DNA from 4 places in the Exiguobacterium sp. UBA6309 genome. Region 4 is predicted to be linked to each of the others. Evidence: riboswitches for the same ligand, from Rfam matches in the RefSeq annotation. Region 4 holds a riboswitch; each other region holds the start of a gene.
The links. A riboswitch is a leader RNA that binds a small molecule or an ion and turns the genes downstream of it on or off. The one in region 4 is predicted to bind S-adenosylmethionine.
Positions count from the first base shown of each region.

Region 1: another riboswitch for S-adenosylmethionine. It lies ahead of mtnK (S-methyl-5-thioribose kinase); the one in region 4 lies ahead of B3M90_RS05835 (amino acid permease).
Region 2: another riboswitch for S-adenosylmethionine. It lies ahead of B3M90_RS13540 (methionine ABC transporter ATP-binding protein); the one in region 4 lies ahead of B3M90_RS05835 (amino acid permease).
Region 3: another riboswitch for S-adenosylmethionine. It lies ahead of B3M90_RS01115 (Na+/H+ antiporter NhaC family protein); the one in region 4 lies ahead of B3M90_RS05835 (amino acid permease).

Region 1 is NZ_DJTL01000012.1:14,050-18,450, reverse strand. It holds gene B3M90_RS03360 (2-hydroxy-3-keto-5-methylthiopentenyl-1-phosphate phosphatase) at 1-657, opposite strand, end outside; gene B3M90_RS03365 (methylthioribulose 1-phosphate dehydratase) at 1-1, opposite strand, end outside; gene B3M90_RS03355 (2,3-diketo-5-methylthiopentyl-1-phosphate enolase) at 654-1,844, opposite strand; SAM riboswitch class I at 1,915-2,016, opposite strand; SAM riboswitch class I at 2,222-2,325, shown strand; gene mtnK (S-methyl-5-thioribose kinase) at 2,404-3,570, shown strand; gene mtnA (S-methyl-5-thioribose-1-phosphate isomerase) at 3,567-4,401, shown strand, end outside.
Region 2 is NZ_DJTL01000038.1:67,518-71,918, forward strand. It holds gene B3M90_RS13530 (alpha-glucosidase) at 1-724, opposite strand, end outside; gene B3M90_RS13535 (aminotransferase class I/II-fold pyridoxal phosphate-dependent enzyme) at 873-2,060, shown strand; SAM riboswitch class I at 2,123-2,227, shown strand; gene B3M90_RS13540 (methionine ABC transporter ATP-binding protein) at 2,311-3,324, shown strand; gene B3M90_RS13545 (methionine ABC transporter permease) at 3,314-3,979, shown strand; gene B3M90_RS13550 (MetQ/NlpA family ABC transporter substrate-binding protein) at 4,007-4,401, shown strand, end outside.
Region 3 is NZ_DJTL01000008.1:19,218-23,618, reverse strand. It holds gene B3M90_RS01125 (alpha/beta hydrolase) at 1-879, opposite strand, end outside; gene B3M90_RS01120 (metal ABC transporter solute-binding protein, Zn/Mn family) at 1,049-2,017, shown strand; SAM riboswitch class I at 2,087-2,191, shown strand; gene B3M90_RS01115 (Na+/H+ antiporter NhaC family protein) at 2,273-3,583, shown strand; gene B3M90_RS01110 (hypothetical protein) at 3,623-3,826, opposite strand; gene B3M90_RS01105 (aldo/keto reductase) at 3,986-4,401, shown strand, end outside.
Region 4 is NZ_DJTL01000020.1:68,109-72,509, reverse strand. It holds gene mmuM (homocysteine S-methyltransferase) at 1-415, opposite strand, end outside; gene B3M90_RS05835 (amino acid permease) at 390-1,793, opposite strand; SAM riboswitch class I at 1,871-1,972, opposite strand; gene B3M90_RS05830 (polysaccharide pyruvyl transferase family protein) at 2,081-3,547, opposite strand; gene B3M90_RS05825 (ketopantoate reductase family protein) at 3,753-4,401, opposite strand, start outside.

The sequences.
Region 1 (4,401 bases), on a different contig from region 4:
TGTTGTCACCTCCGCTCGTGTTAAATCATGAACGATATCGTGGAACGTCTCAAACGGTGTATAGGCGATATCGTTCTCTTCACACAACGTGATCAGATAATCACGGGCATAGACACGATCCGCTTGTTTTGCGAGTTCGAAGTCCGTCACCGAGTCGCCGATGACGATGATGACGTCACCGTCTTTACGTAGTGTCCGGGCAACGGACGTTTTACAACAGCCGCACCCGTTCGTGCAATGGGTATCGCAGGCGTTTGGCCAATCGATATGGACGAATGGACCACTAAAATCAGCGACGCTACAGTAAATCTGTTCTTGGTCGAGGAATGGCGCTAAGATTGGTTCGACGAAAAAGTCCATTCCACCGCTGACGATCGAAAAATCGATGCCTTGACGACGACTGTACTGCAGTAACTCCGAAAATCCGTCGCGAATGACTGCACGCTCCAACAAAAAGTCAAGATAGGCTGTTTTTCCGTCAGACGGCAGAAGTGCGAACATTTGCCCGACACCACTCTGAATCGATAACGTCCGGTCGAGTACACCGCGTTTTAACGGTTCGAAGTCACTCGCTGGCGCAAATGCCTGCATGAGTGCGATGATGTTATCCTGTGTCGTCACCGTCCCGTCGAAGTCACAAAGAATCCGTACGGTCATGACTTGATCCCCCAAGCGTCGAGGGCAATTCGTAATTCTTCATGACGCGATGCTGCCGTCGATAGGGATTCATTTGCGAGTGCCGCATCGAGTGCCTGACGGAAAGCAATGACACCAGCCGCAGCACCTTGCGGATGACCATGTACGCCGCCGCCGGCGTTGATGACGGAATCGATCCCGAAGTCTCGTACGAGTTGAGCGACGAGTCCAGGATGAATACCGGCTGAAGGAACCGGGAAGATTGATTTCGTCTGACCGAGACGGGTCGCTTCGACCGCGATACCACGGGCGACATCCTTTGGCAAAGCGACATTGCCGTAAGGAGACGGGAATAGCGTCAAGTCTGCTCCAGCAGCGCGCGGTAATGTGCCGAGTAAGACAGGAGCTGCGACTCCGTGATTCGGGCTAGCGATCAACGCACCGCTATATGCCGGATGATTGAAAATCGGAACGTTGATTTCCGGATCACTTGCCAGTTCGCGTAAGACGTCGAGTCCGTATGTGAAGGTATTCAGCAAGAAAGCAGTCGCTCCAGCATCAATCAATCGCTTGGCTTGATCCTTGAGCGTAAAGACAGGACCGCTGAGTGTGATCGCATATAACGCACGTTTACCGGTCCGTTGGAAGTGAGCATCGATGACCTCACGTCCGATCCGTGCCCGGTCAATCGTTGGTGTCAATGGATTGTCGTATAGGATCTCATCGTCTTTGACGAGATCGATCCCACCAGCGAGTTGTCCTTCGAGTTGATCACGAAGGAACGATAAATCGCGTCCGATGACTCCTTTGAAGATGCTCATTAATAGTGGGCGATCTTCGACACCGATCAAGGAACGGACCCCTTCGATCCCGAACTTTGCACCTGGAAAGTCCGACGTAAATGTATCGGGTAGTAGCAATTCCGTTAATTTGATTTCACCGTCGAGTGAGAGTTTCCCGAAGACGGTCGTCAGAATCGCAGAAAAGTCGCGCGATACGTTATGTTCCGGGTAACGAATCGTGATATATCCTTTGCCATCGCGCTCTTCGGTATGTACGACTTCCCCTTTGAACGAGGCAAGTTGTTGTTGTTCGAGATGATTCAGTTCCGTCCAAGAACCGACTGTCAGACCAAGCGCGAGTTGTTCAGCGCGCTGCTCGAGTCGATCACGGGCAGTCAATTGATAAGTAGCAGTGATATAAGCCATGTCTTTCCTCCTTCAACAAAAAAATGGTCTCTCGTCAGCGACAAGAGACCATGAATGATTCGAACGTGGACTCTTATCTGTCAGCTTAGTAGCTGCAAGAATTAGCACCGTGCCAAAAGGTCGGTTGCTGCGACATCGTAGGGCTTGTCCCTCCGTCTGCTCTTGATAAGAATTGGATGAAATTGTGAAATCTAATTGCAATTTTTACATGAGAATCGCCACTTGTCAAACTATTTTTAGAAAATTTATTTTTTTGAAAATACTCTTTCTATAGATGACTTAAAAATGATATCCGTTTCTGCTTGATTTCGATTTGACAGCGAGGAAGTCGATTGCGTAAGATTCAAATCAATATCACACACGACAACTACATACGACTCTTATCGCGAGTTGGCAGAGGGAATTGGCCCGATGACGCCGCAGCAACCGACCACTGGGCACGGTGCTACATCCAACAGACGTTTCGTCTGAGAGATAAGAGGACGCAGTGACTTTTCTGCGCCTCTTTTCGATGACGAAAAGAGGCGCTTTTTCGTGTATCACATAGGGGGAAACTGAGATGACATATAAAGCATTCACAGAACAGGACGCGATTGATTGTGTTCGGACATTAGGACTGATCGGCGATGGAGCCGTCGAAGCAGAAGAGATTGGCGACGGGAACCTCAACCTCGTCTTTCGGATTCGAGAAGGCGAACATCGCTTGATTTTAAAACAAGCATTACCATATGCGAAGGTCGTCGGGGAGAGCTGGCCGTTATCGCTCGAACGAGCGTGGATCGAGCAATCCGCACTCCGTGAATTCGCACGGCATGCCGTACCGTTCGTGCCACGTGTTTTTCATGCTAGTCATGAAGAGGCATATACGGTCATGGAAGATCTTTCACATCTGACGATCGTTCGAAGTGGTTTACTCGCAGGTGAACAGTATCCGTTGCTTGCGGAACATATCGGTTCTTATCTCGCTCGGACGTTATTCCATACATCGGACTTTGCGCTTGGTCCGGTTGAAAAGAAACGTGTCGCCCGAACGTACTACAATCCAGACTTGTGCGACATCACGGAAAAATTAATCTTCACGGATCCGTTTCATGACGCGGAGACGAACGAGATTGAAGCCGGACTCGAAGAAGAGGTGGCACGTCTATGGGCAGACGATGAGTTGAAACGCGAAGTCGCAAAACTCGAAGCGCTCTTCATCACGAAAGGAGATGCATTGCTGCACGGCGATCTACATACAGGAAGCATCTTCGCCTCGGCGACGGAAACGAAAGTCATCGACCCTGAATTCGCCTTTTATGGTCCATTCGGATTCGATGTCGGGCAGTTCATTGCGCATCTATTCTTCGCGGCATATCCGGATTACCCTACACGACGTGGCGCCCGAATCAAGGATATCGATACGTTCTGGCTGACGTTTGCTTCAACGTTCCGTGCATTATGGGAACGGGAAGCCGTCGAACCATTCCGGGCATCGGGGCTCGTCGACGATGTACTGAGCACGATCTTGCAGGATGCCCTTGGCTTTGCCGGTTGCGAATTGATTCGGCGGACGATCGGCCTTGCACCGGTCGCTGATTTAGAATCAATCGATTCAACGACGGAACGCTTAGAGCGGAAACGTCACGCTCTTCGTCTAGGAGCGGCGTTAATCAAACGCCGTACAGAATGCCGGACATTCGATGATTTACGAAACTTTGACGTAACGGAGGAACTGAGCCGATGACTACATTCGTTCAAAGTATCCGTTACGAAGATCGTGTCTTGACGATTCTCGATCAGACACGTCTACCGCAAGAAGAGCACTATGAAGTCATTGCTGATCTCGCGCAAGCGGTTGAGGCGATTAAACAACTACGTGTCCGGGGCGCACCTGCGATCAGCTTATTCGGTGGATTCGTGCTCGTTCAAGAAGCGTACCGCTTTGAAGCAGAGCTACCGGTCTACAAGCAAGCCTTGCTTGAGACATCGGCGACGTTACTCGCGACACGACCGACGGCCGTCAACTTGCGAAATGTCCTCGATCAATTGAATCCAATCATTCAAGACGGGACGTCGGTAGAAGTGATTCGCGAACGGTTGGAAAAACGGACGGTCGCCTTATACGACCAGGATGCGCAGACGTCACGTCAAATCGGGATTCATGCACTGGAATTGTTCCAGTCAGGCGACCGGATCCTAACGATTTGTAATGCTGGATCGATTGCGACCGCTGCTTATGGAACGGCACTTGCGCCGTTCTACATCGCAAAAGAACGCGGCATCGAATTATCCGTTTTTGCGAGTGAGACGCGACCGTTACTGCAGGGAGCACGATTGACGACATGGGAGCTGCAACGTGCCGGCATCGATGTCACGTTAATTACGGACAACATGGTCGCCCATACGCTGAAAGAAAAACAGATCGATGCGATCATCGTCGGTGCCGACCGCATTACACGAAACGGAGATACGGCGAATAAGATCGGGACGTTCCAATTGGCACTGCTCGCGCAAGCTTTTGGTATTCCGTTTTACGTCGCAGCACCGCTCTCGACGTTCGACTTCTCGCTCGTTT
Region 2 (4,401 bases), on a different contig from region 4:
CTTTCCCGGCAAGGACGTTCGCATGCATTTCCTGAAGGAAGTCGTGCACACCTGGTTGATTCCCGAGATACGATAGATTAAACGGATTGACGACATCCTCAAGCGAACGTTTTTTGATCAAGTTGATGACGTCCATCCGGAAACCGTCAATCCCTTGAGCGATCCACCAGTTCATCATGTCGTAGATCGCTTGCCGGACAGCCGGTTGTTCCCAGTTTAAGTCCGGTTGTTCTTTCGCAAAGGAATGGAAATAATATTGTTCGCGCTCTTCACTCCACGTCCACGGGCTCGGCGCAAAGTAAGACCGCCAATTGTTCGGGGGCGTCTCTTTCGTTCCATCTTTCCAGATGTACCAATCATCCTTGTCGTGGATTCGGTCCCGCGACTGACGGAACCAGTCATGCTGGTCACTCGTATGATTGACGACCAAATCAAGAATTATCTTTAAGCCGCGTGCATGAGCCGCTGTGATCAACTCTTGTAGATCGCCCATCGTCCCCGCCTTGTCCATGATCGTGTAATAATCGGCAATATCATAGCCATTATCGATGTCTGGAGAACGGTAACATGGATTTAACCAGACGATATCGACACCAAGCGATGCGATGTAATCTAGCTTGTCGATGACACCTCGCAAATCACCGATGCCGTCCCCATTCGAATCCTTAAAACTGCGCCAATAGACTTGATAGACGACTGCTTCTTTCCAGCTAGCTCGCTTCATCTCCTCACTCCTCTCCCTACTCTCTATTCCCGCTCCACATATCTGTACCTGTTTATTGGACGATTTTTTTGAATTTCAAAAAAGTTCTTTTCTTTTGACTGAATATTCGTTATCCTTGACGACAATACTACGAAGGAGGCACACATCCATGAAACATTTCGCTCCATCCATCGCCATCGATCGGCTTCCTGCTCCCGTTTTCGCTGAACTTGCGAACCGGATCGGTGCTGTGAAAGCTGCCGGACATGATGTCATTACCCTTGGTCAAGGAACACCCGATCAAACGACGCCCGTACATATTCTCGACGCCTTGAAACAGGCGATCGATGAGCCAACAAACCTTCAATATCCACCATTTCGTGGACATGATTTTCTAAAGCAAGCCGTCGCGAGCTTTTATGCGAACGAATTCGGCGTCACGATCGATCCGGCAACCGAGGTCGCAATTCTTCTCGGTAGTAAAGCCGGAATCGTCGCCTTACCACAAACGATCGTCAATCCTGGAGAAGGTGTCATCGTCCCGGATCCGGGGTACCCGGATTACCTGTCTGGAGCAGCACTTGCTGGTGCTTACCCGATTACACTTCCATTGCTTGAGAAAAATAACTTCCTGCCGGATTACGATTTACTTGATACGACAGATGTCGAGCGCGCCCGGATGTTGTTCTTCAATTACCCGAGTAATCCGACAGGTGCGACAGCGACAGCAGAAGCCTTCGAACAGACCGTTGCCTTCGCGGATGCCCATGATATTTGTGTCGTCCATGATTTAGCCTACGGCGGCATCAGCTTTGATGGTCCCACACGAAGCTTCTTGCAGACGGAAGGGGCGAAGGAGGTCGGAATCGAGTTGTTCTCACTCTCGAAACGCTTCAACATGTCTGGCTTCCGAATCGCTTTCGCGATCGGAAATCCGTCCGTCATCTCAAGCATCGAGACGTATCAGGAACATCTCTACGTCAGTGCCTTCACACCGATCCAACATGCAGCGACCGTTGCCCTGACGAGTGACCAAACATGTGTCCGTGAGTTAAGTAGCTTATACGAAACACGACGTAATGCCTTGTTCGCTAAACTCGATGCAATCGGTTGGAGCGGACCACGACCGGGCGGTTCCTTCTTCGTCTGGCTTCCGGTGCCTGAAGGATACACGTCCCAAAGCTTCACGGATCATCTGCTTGACGAAGCACACGTCGCCGTTACCCCTGGATCATTCTTCGGCGAATACGGCGAAGGCTACGTACGGATCAGCTTAATTGCTGACGTCGAACGGCTAGAGGAGGCCGTCGACCGAATTGGAACGCTCAACCTGTTCCGGACACCTGTTGCAGAATAATTCTGAAAAAACATTTGACAGATGGGAATCATTTCCGTTAAAGTAAATCCCAACAGCATAACTACTTATCGAGAGCGACCGAGGGATTAGGCCCAACGACGTCCGGCAACCACCTATCAGGAACGGTGCCACATCCTACAGAATGGATTCATTCTGAGAGATAAGTTACGAAATCTTACACTTTCGTCGCTTTTTCTGGTTGCTCTGCTACTAGGAAAAAGCGACTTTTTTTGTATGAGGAGATGAGCAGATGATTGAATTCAAACAGATTACGAAACGGTTCGTCCGAGACCGGACCCCGATTTTTGCATTACGAGATGTCGATTTGACGATTCAAAAAGGAGAAATCTTTGGGATCATCGGTGAATCCGGTGCCGGTAAGAGTACGTTGCTTCGTCTGATCAACGGTCTCGAGCATCCGACACAAGGAACGGTAAAGGTCGACGGTGTCTCGCTCGGCGGGATGTCAAAAGCAGATTTGCGTCAACTTCGCTTGCGGACAGGAATGATCTTTCAGCATTTCCAATTGATCCAGTCGCGTAATGTCGCAGATAACATTGCTTTTGCACTGAAGGCTGCCGGCGTCAAACGAGCAGATTTTCCGGAACGGATCCGTGAACTCGTCTCGCTCGTCGGACTCGAAGGATTCGAGACGAACTTCCCGAGTCAGTTGAGCGGCGGACAGAAACAGCGCGTCGGGATTGCCCGGGCACTCGCGAATGATCCAACCGTCTTGTTATGTGACGAAGCGACCTCTGCCCTTGATCCGGTCACGACGCTGCAGATTTTAGATTTGTTGAAAGATTTGAATGAACGACTCGGATTGACGATCGTCCTCATCACGCATGAGATCGATGTCGTCAAACAGATTTGCCATCGTGTCGCGGTCATGTCTCAAGGGGAAGTCGTCGAAGTTGCCTCTACATACGATTTGTTCAGTCAAGCCAAACATCCGGTGACACAACATTACGTCGACACGGCACTCCAGATCGAGCTACCGGAACGCATCTTGCAAGCGACACCGGGAAAGATCATCCGCCTACAGTTCACGGGCGAGAAGACCGGTGAAAGTACGTTGTCGGAAGCCATCCGTCGATACGATATCTCGGTCAGCATCCTGCACGGAAAAGTCGATTACATCCAAGACGTCGCTTTTGGTGTCCTAATCGTCAGCTTGACGGGATCCTCCGATCAAATCGCACCTGCCCTCGACTGGCTCGCGACGGAACTTCATACACTCGAGGTGATTCAGGATGTGGCTTGATCGTATTCAAACGATGTTACCTGAGCTCTTGAAGGCGCTCGGTGAGACGGCGTGGATGGTCGGAATTTCACTTGCCTTCGCATTGGTCGTCGGAATTCCGCTCGGGATTCTCTTGTTCGTCACCGACCGCGGATTATTTTTTCAAAACCTTGCCGTCCGCCGTGTTCTTGACTTCGTCGTCAACATCGTCCGGTCCTTGCCGTTCATCATCTTGCTTGTTGCCCTCATTCCATTAACGAAATTTTTGCTTGATAATACGATTGGTCCAACAGCAGCATCCGTCAGCCTCAGTGTCGCAGCGATTCCGTTTCTCGCACGACTCGTCGAAACATCACTGCGTGAGATTCCACCTGGTTTGATCGAAGCAGCGGAAGCGTGCGGTGCGAAACCATTACGGATCATCGTCAGTATCCTTTTACCAGAAGCACTCCCTGGCATCATTCAGGGCATCACGCTAACGACGATCAGTTTGATCGGCTTCTCGGCGATGGCTGGGATCGTCGGCGGCGGAGGTGTCGGTGACCTCGCGATCCGCTTCGGCTATTATCGCTATGATAATCTCATCATGATCGTGACGATCGTCGTCCTCATCGTCATCGTCCAGAGCATTCAAGCACTTGGGAATCAACTGGCGCGAAAAACAGATAAACGCTAATCATACATACAAAGGGAGAGTGGAATCATGAAAAAACGATACGCCTTTTTAGCAACAGCCTTACTCGGTGCAGGAGTCCTCGCAGGATGTGGAGACAGCAGCGCTGATGAAAAAGACAAGACGATCAAGATCGGGGCGACAAGCGGTCCTTATAGCGATATGGTCAAACAAGCGATTCAACCACAACTTGAAAAGAAAGGCTACAAAGTCGAAATCGTCGAGTTCAGTGATTATATCCAACCGAACATCGCGCTCGGTAGCGGCAATATCGACGCTAACTTATTCCAACACTCGATTTACCTGAAGACATTCTCTAAAGAAAAAAATCTCGACCTAAAAGGACTCATCACCGTTCCGACGGCACCGATGGGACTATATAGTAAGACGGCGAAGACACTTGACGACGTCAAGACGGGCGCTGA
Region 3 (4,401 bases), on a different contig from region 4:
CAATGGATTTTCGGTCTGTGCAAAACTAGCAAGTGAGTGGGTACCGTTCGGAAAAGAAAACAAACGGACATCAGCTCCGACATCGGCTCCTTTTTCAACGAAGTGAAGAGCTTGGGAAAACGGAACGATTGGATCTTTTTTGCCATGCAGGAGCATGATCGGTGGGGCGTCTGACGAGAGATGCGTCACAGGTGAAACGTGGGTCATGAGCTTGCGCCATTCTTCCCGTCCACCTTTATAAAACTTAATGTGAGCGATCCAGGTCTGAATGAAAGTAAACAATAAAAAATTCGTCGGTGGATATAAGGCAATGACACCACTAATCAATGGCATGTGTCGTTCATCTCGCTCACCAACGAAAGCAGATGGGGCAAGTGCCGTCGTCAGCATGAGTGCAGCTCCGGCTGAGTCTCCCCATACCATCATCCGTCCTCTTAAAATGCGAAGATCATCTGCTTCTTTGTTCAAAAAGCATAAGGCATCCCGTACATCTTCGAGATTATCCGGAAAATAACTGCCTTCTTCAAACAGACGATAATCGATACTACAAACAGCAACCCCAAGTTCAAGCAGGCGATCAACGATCGGGCTAAAACAGAACAGATCCTCGCGCTCTCCACGAACGAATGCGCCACCGTGCGCGTAGATCGCGACCGGAAACGGTCCTTCCCCCGGCGGATAATAGAGATCGAGTTGTAAGGTACGGTCTCCCACTTGTTTGTAAGTGAGTGTCCGCGATGCGAGTTGTTTTTCTGTGATTGGCAAGGCGGGTTCAGTCCATCGAAGTAATGCACCGTAATTGTTCCAGATACTTGCTCCCGCAGCTGCCGTCGTTAGTAGTGCAGCTCCCCCCATTAGCCATGCAGTTTCACGTTTCACTTGATCACCTCCAAAAGACGTACCAATTCCTTCACTTTATTATCCTTTTACCCCGTTTTAAAAGAAGTCGAACGTCTCGGTATTCGTACTTGACGCTTCTCAAACGTTCCGCTATAGTGAAAAAGTCCAAATCGGAATAATTACGTTTTAATAACGGAGGTAACATATAATGAAAAAAATCATTCCTGCTTTAACGGTCGCATTCGCGAGCGCAAGTATCCTCGCAGCTTGTGGATCAAACACCGATTCATCGACTTCAGATGATAAAAAGACGGAAATCTATACATCGACGTTCGCAACAGCTGCCATTGCCCGTGAAATCGGTGGTAATCAAGTCAACGTCAAGATGATCGTCCCACCTGGAGCAGATCCGCACTCCTATGAACCGACGTCAAAGCAACTCACTGAGATTGCCAAAGGTGACCTTTTCCTTTTGACGGGTACGACACTTGAACCCTATTCAAAAAAAATCCAAGAGAGTCTAAAAGGCACGGACGTCCGGTTCATCGAGACGAGTAAGGATGTCACTTTGCTGGAATCGGATGCTACGCTTCACGCACATGAAGAAGAGGGACATACAGAAGATGAGCAGGCGCACGAAGAGGAAGGACACGATCATGGAAAATACGATCCACACGTCTGGCTTGATCCTGTCAACGCCAAAGCAATGGCACGTTCTATCACAGTCGCCTTATCAAAAGAAGTACCAAAAGACAAAGCAACATTCGAAAAAAACTTGAAAGCGTTCGATCAGCAGGCTGACGCACTCGATAAAGAGTTCAAGCAAGCCGTCGCTGACGGATCAAAAAAAGAACTTCTCGTCACACATGCAGCTTACGGTTACCTCGCCGAACGATATGGTTTCACGCAGCTTCCAATCGCCGGAATTTCCCCTTCCGATGAACCCTCACAAAAGCAACTGGCTGCTTTAGTGAAAGAAGCGCGGATGCATGATTTGAAATACGTCGCGTTCGAAGAAACGGTTTCACCAAAGGTTGCGCGTGTCATCCAAAAAGAAATCGGAGCTAAATCCGTGACGATCCATAACCTCGAGTCGGTGACGAAATCGCAGCAAAACAGCTCGTATTTTAAGTTGATGGAAGAAAACGTCCAGACGTTAGAACAGGCACTTCAGTAAAGTACAGTTGACACGCGTTACTCAATGCGGTACGGTAAGAAACGTGTTTTACAACAATTGAATGACTTCTTTTTATCGCGAGAAACGGAGGGACTGGCCCAATGATGTTTCGGCAGCGGACGATTTGATTCGTACTGTGCCAAATCCAGCAAGCGAAAGCTTGAGAGATAAGAAGAGCGTCTTTATTTCATAAAGACCTCCTTCTTTCTTGCGAAGGGGTCTTTTTTTGTATCTTTGAGAAACGAGGTGTCAACAATGAATGAAATGATCACGCCTAACAAATGGGCACTGCTTCCCCTCGTCGTATTTCTGGTCCTCTTCATCGGAGCCGGCATCTTCTATGACGACTTTTACAAATTCCCGATTCTTATCGCTGCTTTGATCGCGCTGATCTTTGCTGCAATCACGACGAAAGGATCGATTAATCAAACGGTTGAACGAATCGCAACCGGTGCCGGAAATCCCGATATCATGATTATGGTCTTCATCTTCTTATTAGCCGGTACGTTCTCTGGAACGGCAGAAGCAATCGGCGCCATTGATGCGACCGTCAATGCTGCCTTAACGTTCCTACCTCCGTCACTCCTGATGAGCGGTCTGTTCGTCATCGCTGCCTTCATCTCGATGGCAATGGGAACTTCGACTGGAACGATTGCTGCACTCGCACCGATCGCCTTCGGTATTCATGAAGCAACAGGCATCAACGTCGCAATCGCAGCAGCGTCAGTCGTTGGGGGTTCGATGTTCGGCGATAACTTGTCGTTCATCTCAGATACGACGATCGCTGCCGTTCGAACGCAAAAAACGAACATGCGTGATAAGTTCCGAACGAACTTCATGATCGTTCTCCCGGCTGCCATCTTGACGGTCATCTTACTCGCATTCGTTTCTGGTTCTGGCGATGCGGTAACGGCTAAAGCATTCGAGTTCTACAAATTGATTCCATATCTCGCCGTCATCGTCCTTGCACTATTTGGTGTTAACGTCATCCTCGTTCTCGTCGGTGGTACATTGCTCACTGGCATCATCGGTATGATTGACGGTAGCTTCGGTTTAAGTGGGTTCGTCCTTTCGATGTCAAAAGGAATGATGGGCATGGCAGAGATTTCAATCTTGACGCTCCTCATGGGTGGTCTCGTCAGTTTGATTACGTTCAACGGTGGAATCGCCTACTTGAAGGAGACGTTGACGCGCAAGATTTCACAGCGTCGCGGTGCCGAATTCAGTATGGCGGCACTCGTCAGTGCAACGAACCTCGCAACGGCGAACAATACGATCTCGATTCTTGTCGCTGGACCACTCGCGGCTGAAATCGCCGATACGTATGAAATCGATCGCAAGAAATCAGCGAGTATTCTTGATATCTTCTCTTGTGGGATTCAAGGTATCATTCCGTATGGGGCACAACTCTTGATCGCAGCAGAGTTGACGAAGACGGCTTCACCGGAACTGATTCCGTATCTGTTCTATCCGTTCCTGCTCTTCGTCTGTGGATCGATTGCCATCATCTTTGGTTTCCCACGTCCGAAGAAATCCGTTGCTCAACAGGAAAAAATCTCTTCTTAACCAACGACAGGTCCGATCATGGTGATCGGACCTGTTTCATTATTTTTTCTGCTTCGCTTGTCGTTCTAAAATCAAATACGCGATTGCTGGAAGTGGAAACTGAAGGAGTCCCGCGCCTCCCCATACCCACGGGTTACGTCCTGATTTTCGTGCACTGAAAAATAGGCTAACTGCTTGCGTGACCAACAAGGCACTAATACTAAGCCAAGCTCCCTTTGATAGCTTTTTATTCTTTTGAGCCATCCTTTCTCCCCCTCTTTCTGACATACAGTCAGATGTGATGAATTCTCTTTTATTTTAACCCATTCTATTCCTCCATGAGCATGGAAACGGACGGTTTTGTTCGTTCGTGCTAAACTAAACGAGCAAATCTAAACTACGTTTTATGAGGAGGAGTAACACATGCAATACGCAAAACTTTCAAACGGTATTACGATTCCCCAAATCGGATTCGGTGTCTGGCAAGTAGACGAAGAAACAGAAGCACCCGCTGCTGTTGCTGAAGCACTACGTGTCGGCTATCGTCATATCGATACAGCTGCTGTCTATAAAAACGAGCGCGGTGTCGCAAAAGGAATCAAAGAAAGCGGCGTGAAACGTGAGGATCTCTTCTTAACGTCGAAAGTCTGGAACGATGATATTCGTGCCGGTCGGACGAAGGAAGCATTCGCAGAATCGCTCGAACGTCTCGAAACAGACTACCTTGACCTCTACCTGATCCACTGGCCAGTCGAAGGCTATATCGAAGCGTGGAAAGCAATGGTTGAACTGTATGAAGCAGGCAAGATCAAAGCGATCGGTGTCTCGAACTTCAAGGA
Region 4 (4,401 bases):
CTGACACACCATAATGACCGCGATACTCAGAACCATCTGCTAAGTAGGCACCATAAGGACCAACTGATCCCGCGATCAATGCGGCACTCTTTCCGCTACGCGTCCGTGCATCTTGCGCTAAGGTAACCGTTTGTCGAATTAACGCTTGTGCTTCCTCGGTCGTGATGTGACGTTGCTTGAATCCTTCGATACTTGCTTGATAGCTTGAGGTGATCGCAACATCGGCGCCCACTTCAAAGTAATCGTGATGGACACGCTCAATCTGTTCCGGTGCTTCAATTAAGAGGCGTGCCGACCAAAGTGGATCGTTCAGGTCGAATCCCTTTTGTTCGAGTTCGGTCGCAAGGGCACCATCTAAAATAAGAAAAGGAACTTCCTGTAATCGTTGGTCAACTGGATTTTTGATTCGGGACATCTTCAACACTCCGTTTCTGAGAAGAATTCGTGAACGCATGAACGACATAACAGATCACGATGAATGGGATACCGCAATACAAGGCGACTCGTTGCGTCGGATCAAATCCGATACCAATCAGGGAAATCGAACAGACGACGAAAGCGGCGATCGGTACCAATGGAAAGAGTGGTGTACGATAGACCAATTCGTCGACCATATGCCCTTCGCGGAGGAATTGTTTCCGGAAGCGATACTGCGCAACGCTGATACTCATCCAGACGACGACAACAGCAAGACCGGAAATCGAGACGAGCGCGATATAGACACTTCCTGCTGCATAGATGCTAGAAAGCAAAGCAAGTCCTCCGCCAAGCATGCTGAACAATACAGCTCGAAGTGGAACCCCACTTGGTGTCACCTGGGCGAAGAAGCGCGGAATCATGCGTTCGTTCGCAAGCGACCAAAGCATCCGGGAGGCAGCGTAAAGCCCAGAGTTCGCTGCCGATAAGATCGCTGTCAGAATGACGAAGTTCATCACGTCTGCCGCATACGGAATCCCGATTCGTTCAAACACCGCAACGAATGGACTTTCGAGCACGCCCTTCCCTTCCGTTGGCAATAAGACGGCTAATACGATGATCGTACCGACGAAAAAGAGGACGAGTCGCAAAATCGTTGTTCGGATCGCAAGCGGAATCGTCCGCTTCGGATCGACCGCTTCACCCGCTGCGACGCCGATCAATTCCGTTCCTGAGTAAGCAAAGTTCACGGCAAGCATCGTCATGAAGATCGCAAATGCCCCATTTGGAAACAATCCTCCTTCCGTTAAGGAAGAAAAGAATGGTGCTGGGCTACCATCTTGTAATGGGATGAAGCCAACGATGGCTCCCGCACCAAGTAAAATGAAAGCAATGATCGTTACGACCTTAATGGCGGAGAACCAAAACTCGACTTCAGCAAATACGCGGACCTTCAAGACGTTGATACCAAGGATCATCGCAGCGAATAATGCACTGAACACCCAGACTGGAATCGACGGGAACCAACGTTGCATTAAAATGCCTGCTGCCGTGAATTCTGAACCAAGGGCGACCGTCCACGTCAGCCAGTAGAGCCAGGCCACCGTATAACCGGTACCGGGTCCGATATAATTTGTTGCGTACTTATGGAATGATCCGGTTTCCGGCATGTGTACAGCGAGTTCGCCAAGACTTAACATGACTAAGTAGACGACGACGGCTCCGATTAAATACGACAAAATCGTTCCGACACGTCCCGCTTGTTCCAACGTATAACCTGTACTTAAAAATAATCCTGTTCCAATGACGCCTCCTAACGACAGCATGATCAGATGACGTGATTCCATCTTGCGTCGAAACGCTCCGCTCGTTTTCATGAATCCATTTCCTCCTCGTTCCACCTATTTCAAACAAAAAACGCATCCTCACGGATGCGTCGGTCGACAATTCGGAAATCTTATCGATCGGGTGCAACACCCGCAGGAATTAGCACAGTATCTTTCGACCTGTTGCTGAGGTTTCATAGGGCCAGTCCCTCCACCTCTCTGGATAAGTATGTAATTGTTCCTAACCCTATCAAGTCTTTTCCGAATTGTCAACGCAATTCAGAATACTCCTACCAAAAAACATTCCGTATCGTAATGATCCGGAATGTTAGAACGTTTTATTTTTTAGCAAATAAATCCGCTGTTTTTAAGGCTGCCCGAACCGCTTTCCGGTTCAATGTTCCTTGCTGATGCTTCATTTTCTTCGTTTGAGCAGCAAGTTGTGCTTTGAGTGCCGCAATTTCTTGATCTTTTTGAGTCGTCGTTGTCTGTTTCTGCAATGCTTTGATTTTCTTATCTTTTTCGGCCAATTGCGCTTTTGCCTGTTTTTGCGCATCCGCGATCTTCTTCTCTTGTTCCGGGAAGAACCGTTCGAAACGGGCGACTGCTTCTTCGAGACTCACGCCAGAAATCGGTTGAACCGGTGGAAGTAGTTCCGCTTGCGCCATTTGACGGTCAAACGGCACATTCTCAGGATAATTCGTCTCTTGGTAAATGTGTTCAAGATCATTCACGTTCAAGAAATCAACGAAGTTGTCGAAGTTACGTGCTTGAACACGTGCCGGACTTTGGAAATCAGCATTGGCTACGACGTCGGATAATTGTGTATCCGCTTTGATGTCGTTCGCCCAAATATGCGTCAACTGATGATAATCCGTTAGTTCGCGCATTCGTGCATCCTTTGGAATGAGGATACTCGGCGTACCCGCAAGCGTTGCTGTGATATTTCCATGCAAGCGCGCACCAAAACTGAGGTCTGCCTGCCCGATGAAATCGAACCATGTTTGTGCGTTCAAGAAGAAACGAACACGATCGTTCATGTAAGCAGGATCCGACATCTTCACCGGATAGTTCGTCACGGACAAATCTGCGATCGGATGCGTTCCTGTATACGTCAATTTCAGTTCCTTCATCCATTGGGGAATGAAGTAATGATTCGGATACTCTTCCATTCCGCGCGTAATGAAATCAAGAACATTTTGTGGTGCTAAACGTGACGAGTTGACCGTAATCATCGACTCGGGCGTAATGTTCGTTTCACGAATATGTAAGTCGCGACCAAACGCGTACATCGAAGGACATCCGATGACACGATGATCAATGCCTTCGCGGAAACCGAGACGCGTCAAGTATTTCGACGTGATTTCCCCACGAAGACCAAGCATGCTTGAGCGCTCAAGAACAGCACTGACGAATGCTTTGACATCTTCATCGAACGGGAATCCGCCGTCTAGATCTGGTTCAAACGGTGCATGTAAGCCTACACCGATGACGACGACTGGAATTTTTAATTTCTTGATAAGGCGTGTGTACTTCCGCAATGTCGGTACGAATTCTTTTCGGAATGCGTCCGCTAACGGAATGACGTAGAGATCGAAGTTAGCATTGATCTCATCTGCCCGTTCTTCATCATAATAGTAATAGTCCGGTGTAATCGTCGTTCCTTCTGTCATCAATGTCCGAAAGATACTGTATTGATAAATGAGATTTCCAACGTTTCCTCCAATGGAATTATGTTTCATCAAATAAGGAGCATCGAACTGTTCGAATGGTGTCATACCTGCACGAATAATAATACGTTTCATAATGGATAAACTTCCCCTCTCGTCTGCTTCATTCGTCCTTTTAAGAAAAAAATACGGAAAAATATATTATCACTTTTTTTCAATCTCATTAAGGATAGATTAACTTTATTTCGAAAGTCAACGATTCCTAGGAGAAACAGGTCTTTCGTCATCAAAACGAAACATTAGCATCACCCCATTATTTTTCTAAAATAGAAAAATGTAACTATTTAATCGTTCTAAGATACATGCGTAAGTTTGCTTCGACTAATTTTAAAGCTCTGAACCGTTCTGTCGAAGTAGGTTCTAACAAGGCACTGAAAAAATGTTCCACTTCGACTGGCTGACCTTTTTCCATATCGCGCAACATCGACGATTTCATCGTATCTTCCATCGCATGCATCTGCTTCAATAGCACCGTTTCTGTATCGTCATTGAAGACAGCGCCCTGTTCTTCCATCGCCTGTTTCGCTTCGTTCATGACGTCTACAATCATCTGACGCCCGACAGCTTCTTCCCGAATCGAACCGATCGCTGAACGAAATAGCGTCGTCACACCCGCAAATGTCGAAATGAAAAGATACTTTTGCCACATGTCATCCATGATATGCATCGAGTACGCCATCGGTGCCTTCGCTTTCGCAAAACGTGTTGCGATCTCCTGCAAACGAGCTGTTGGTTTACCGGTTCGTGAGCCGAACAACAGTCGATGTGACGGACTCGTCTGTAAAATGCGTCCTTCTGCATCAAGTGTTGATTCAATGAAGCAAAGACCGCCCAGTACACGCTCTTCTCCGAAGACTTCTGTTAACCGACGAATATGTTGCATGCCATTCAATAAAGGAATGATATACGTCTCGTTCGAAACGAATGGC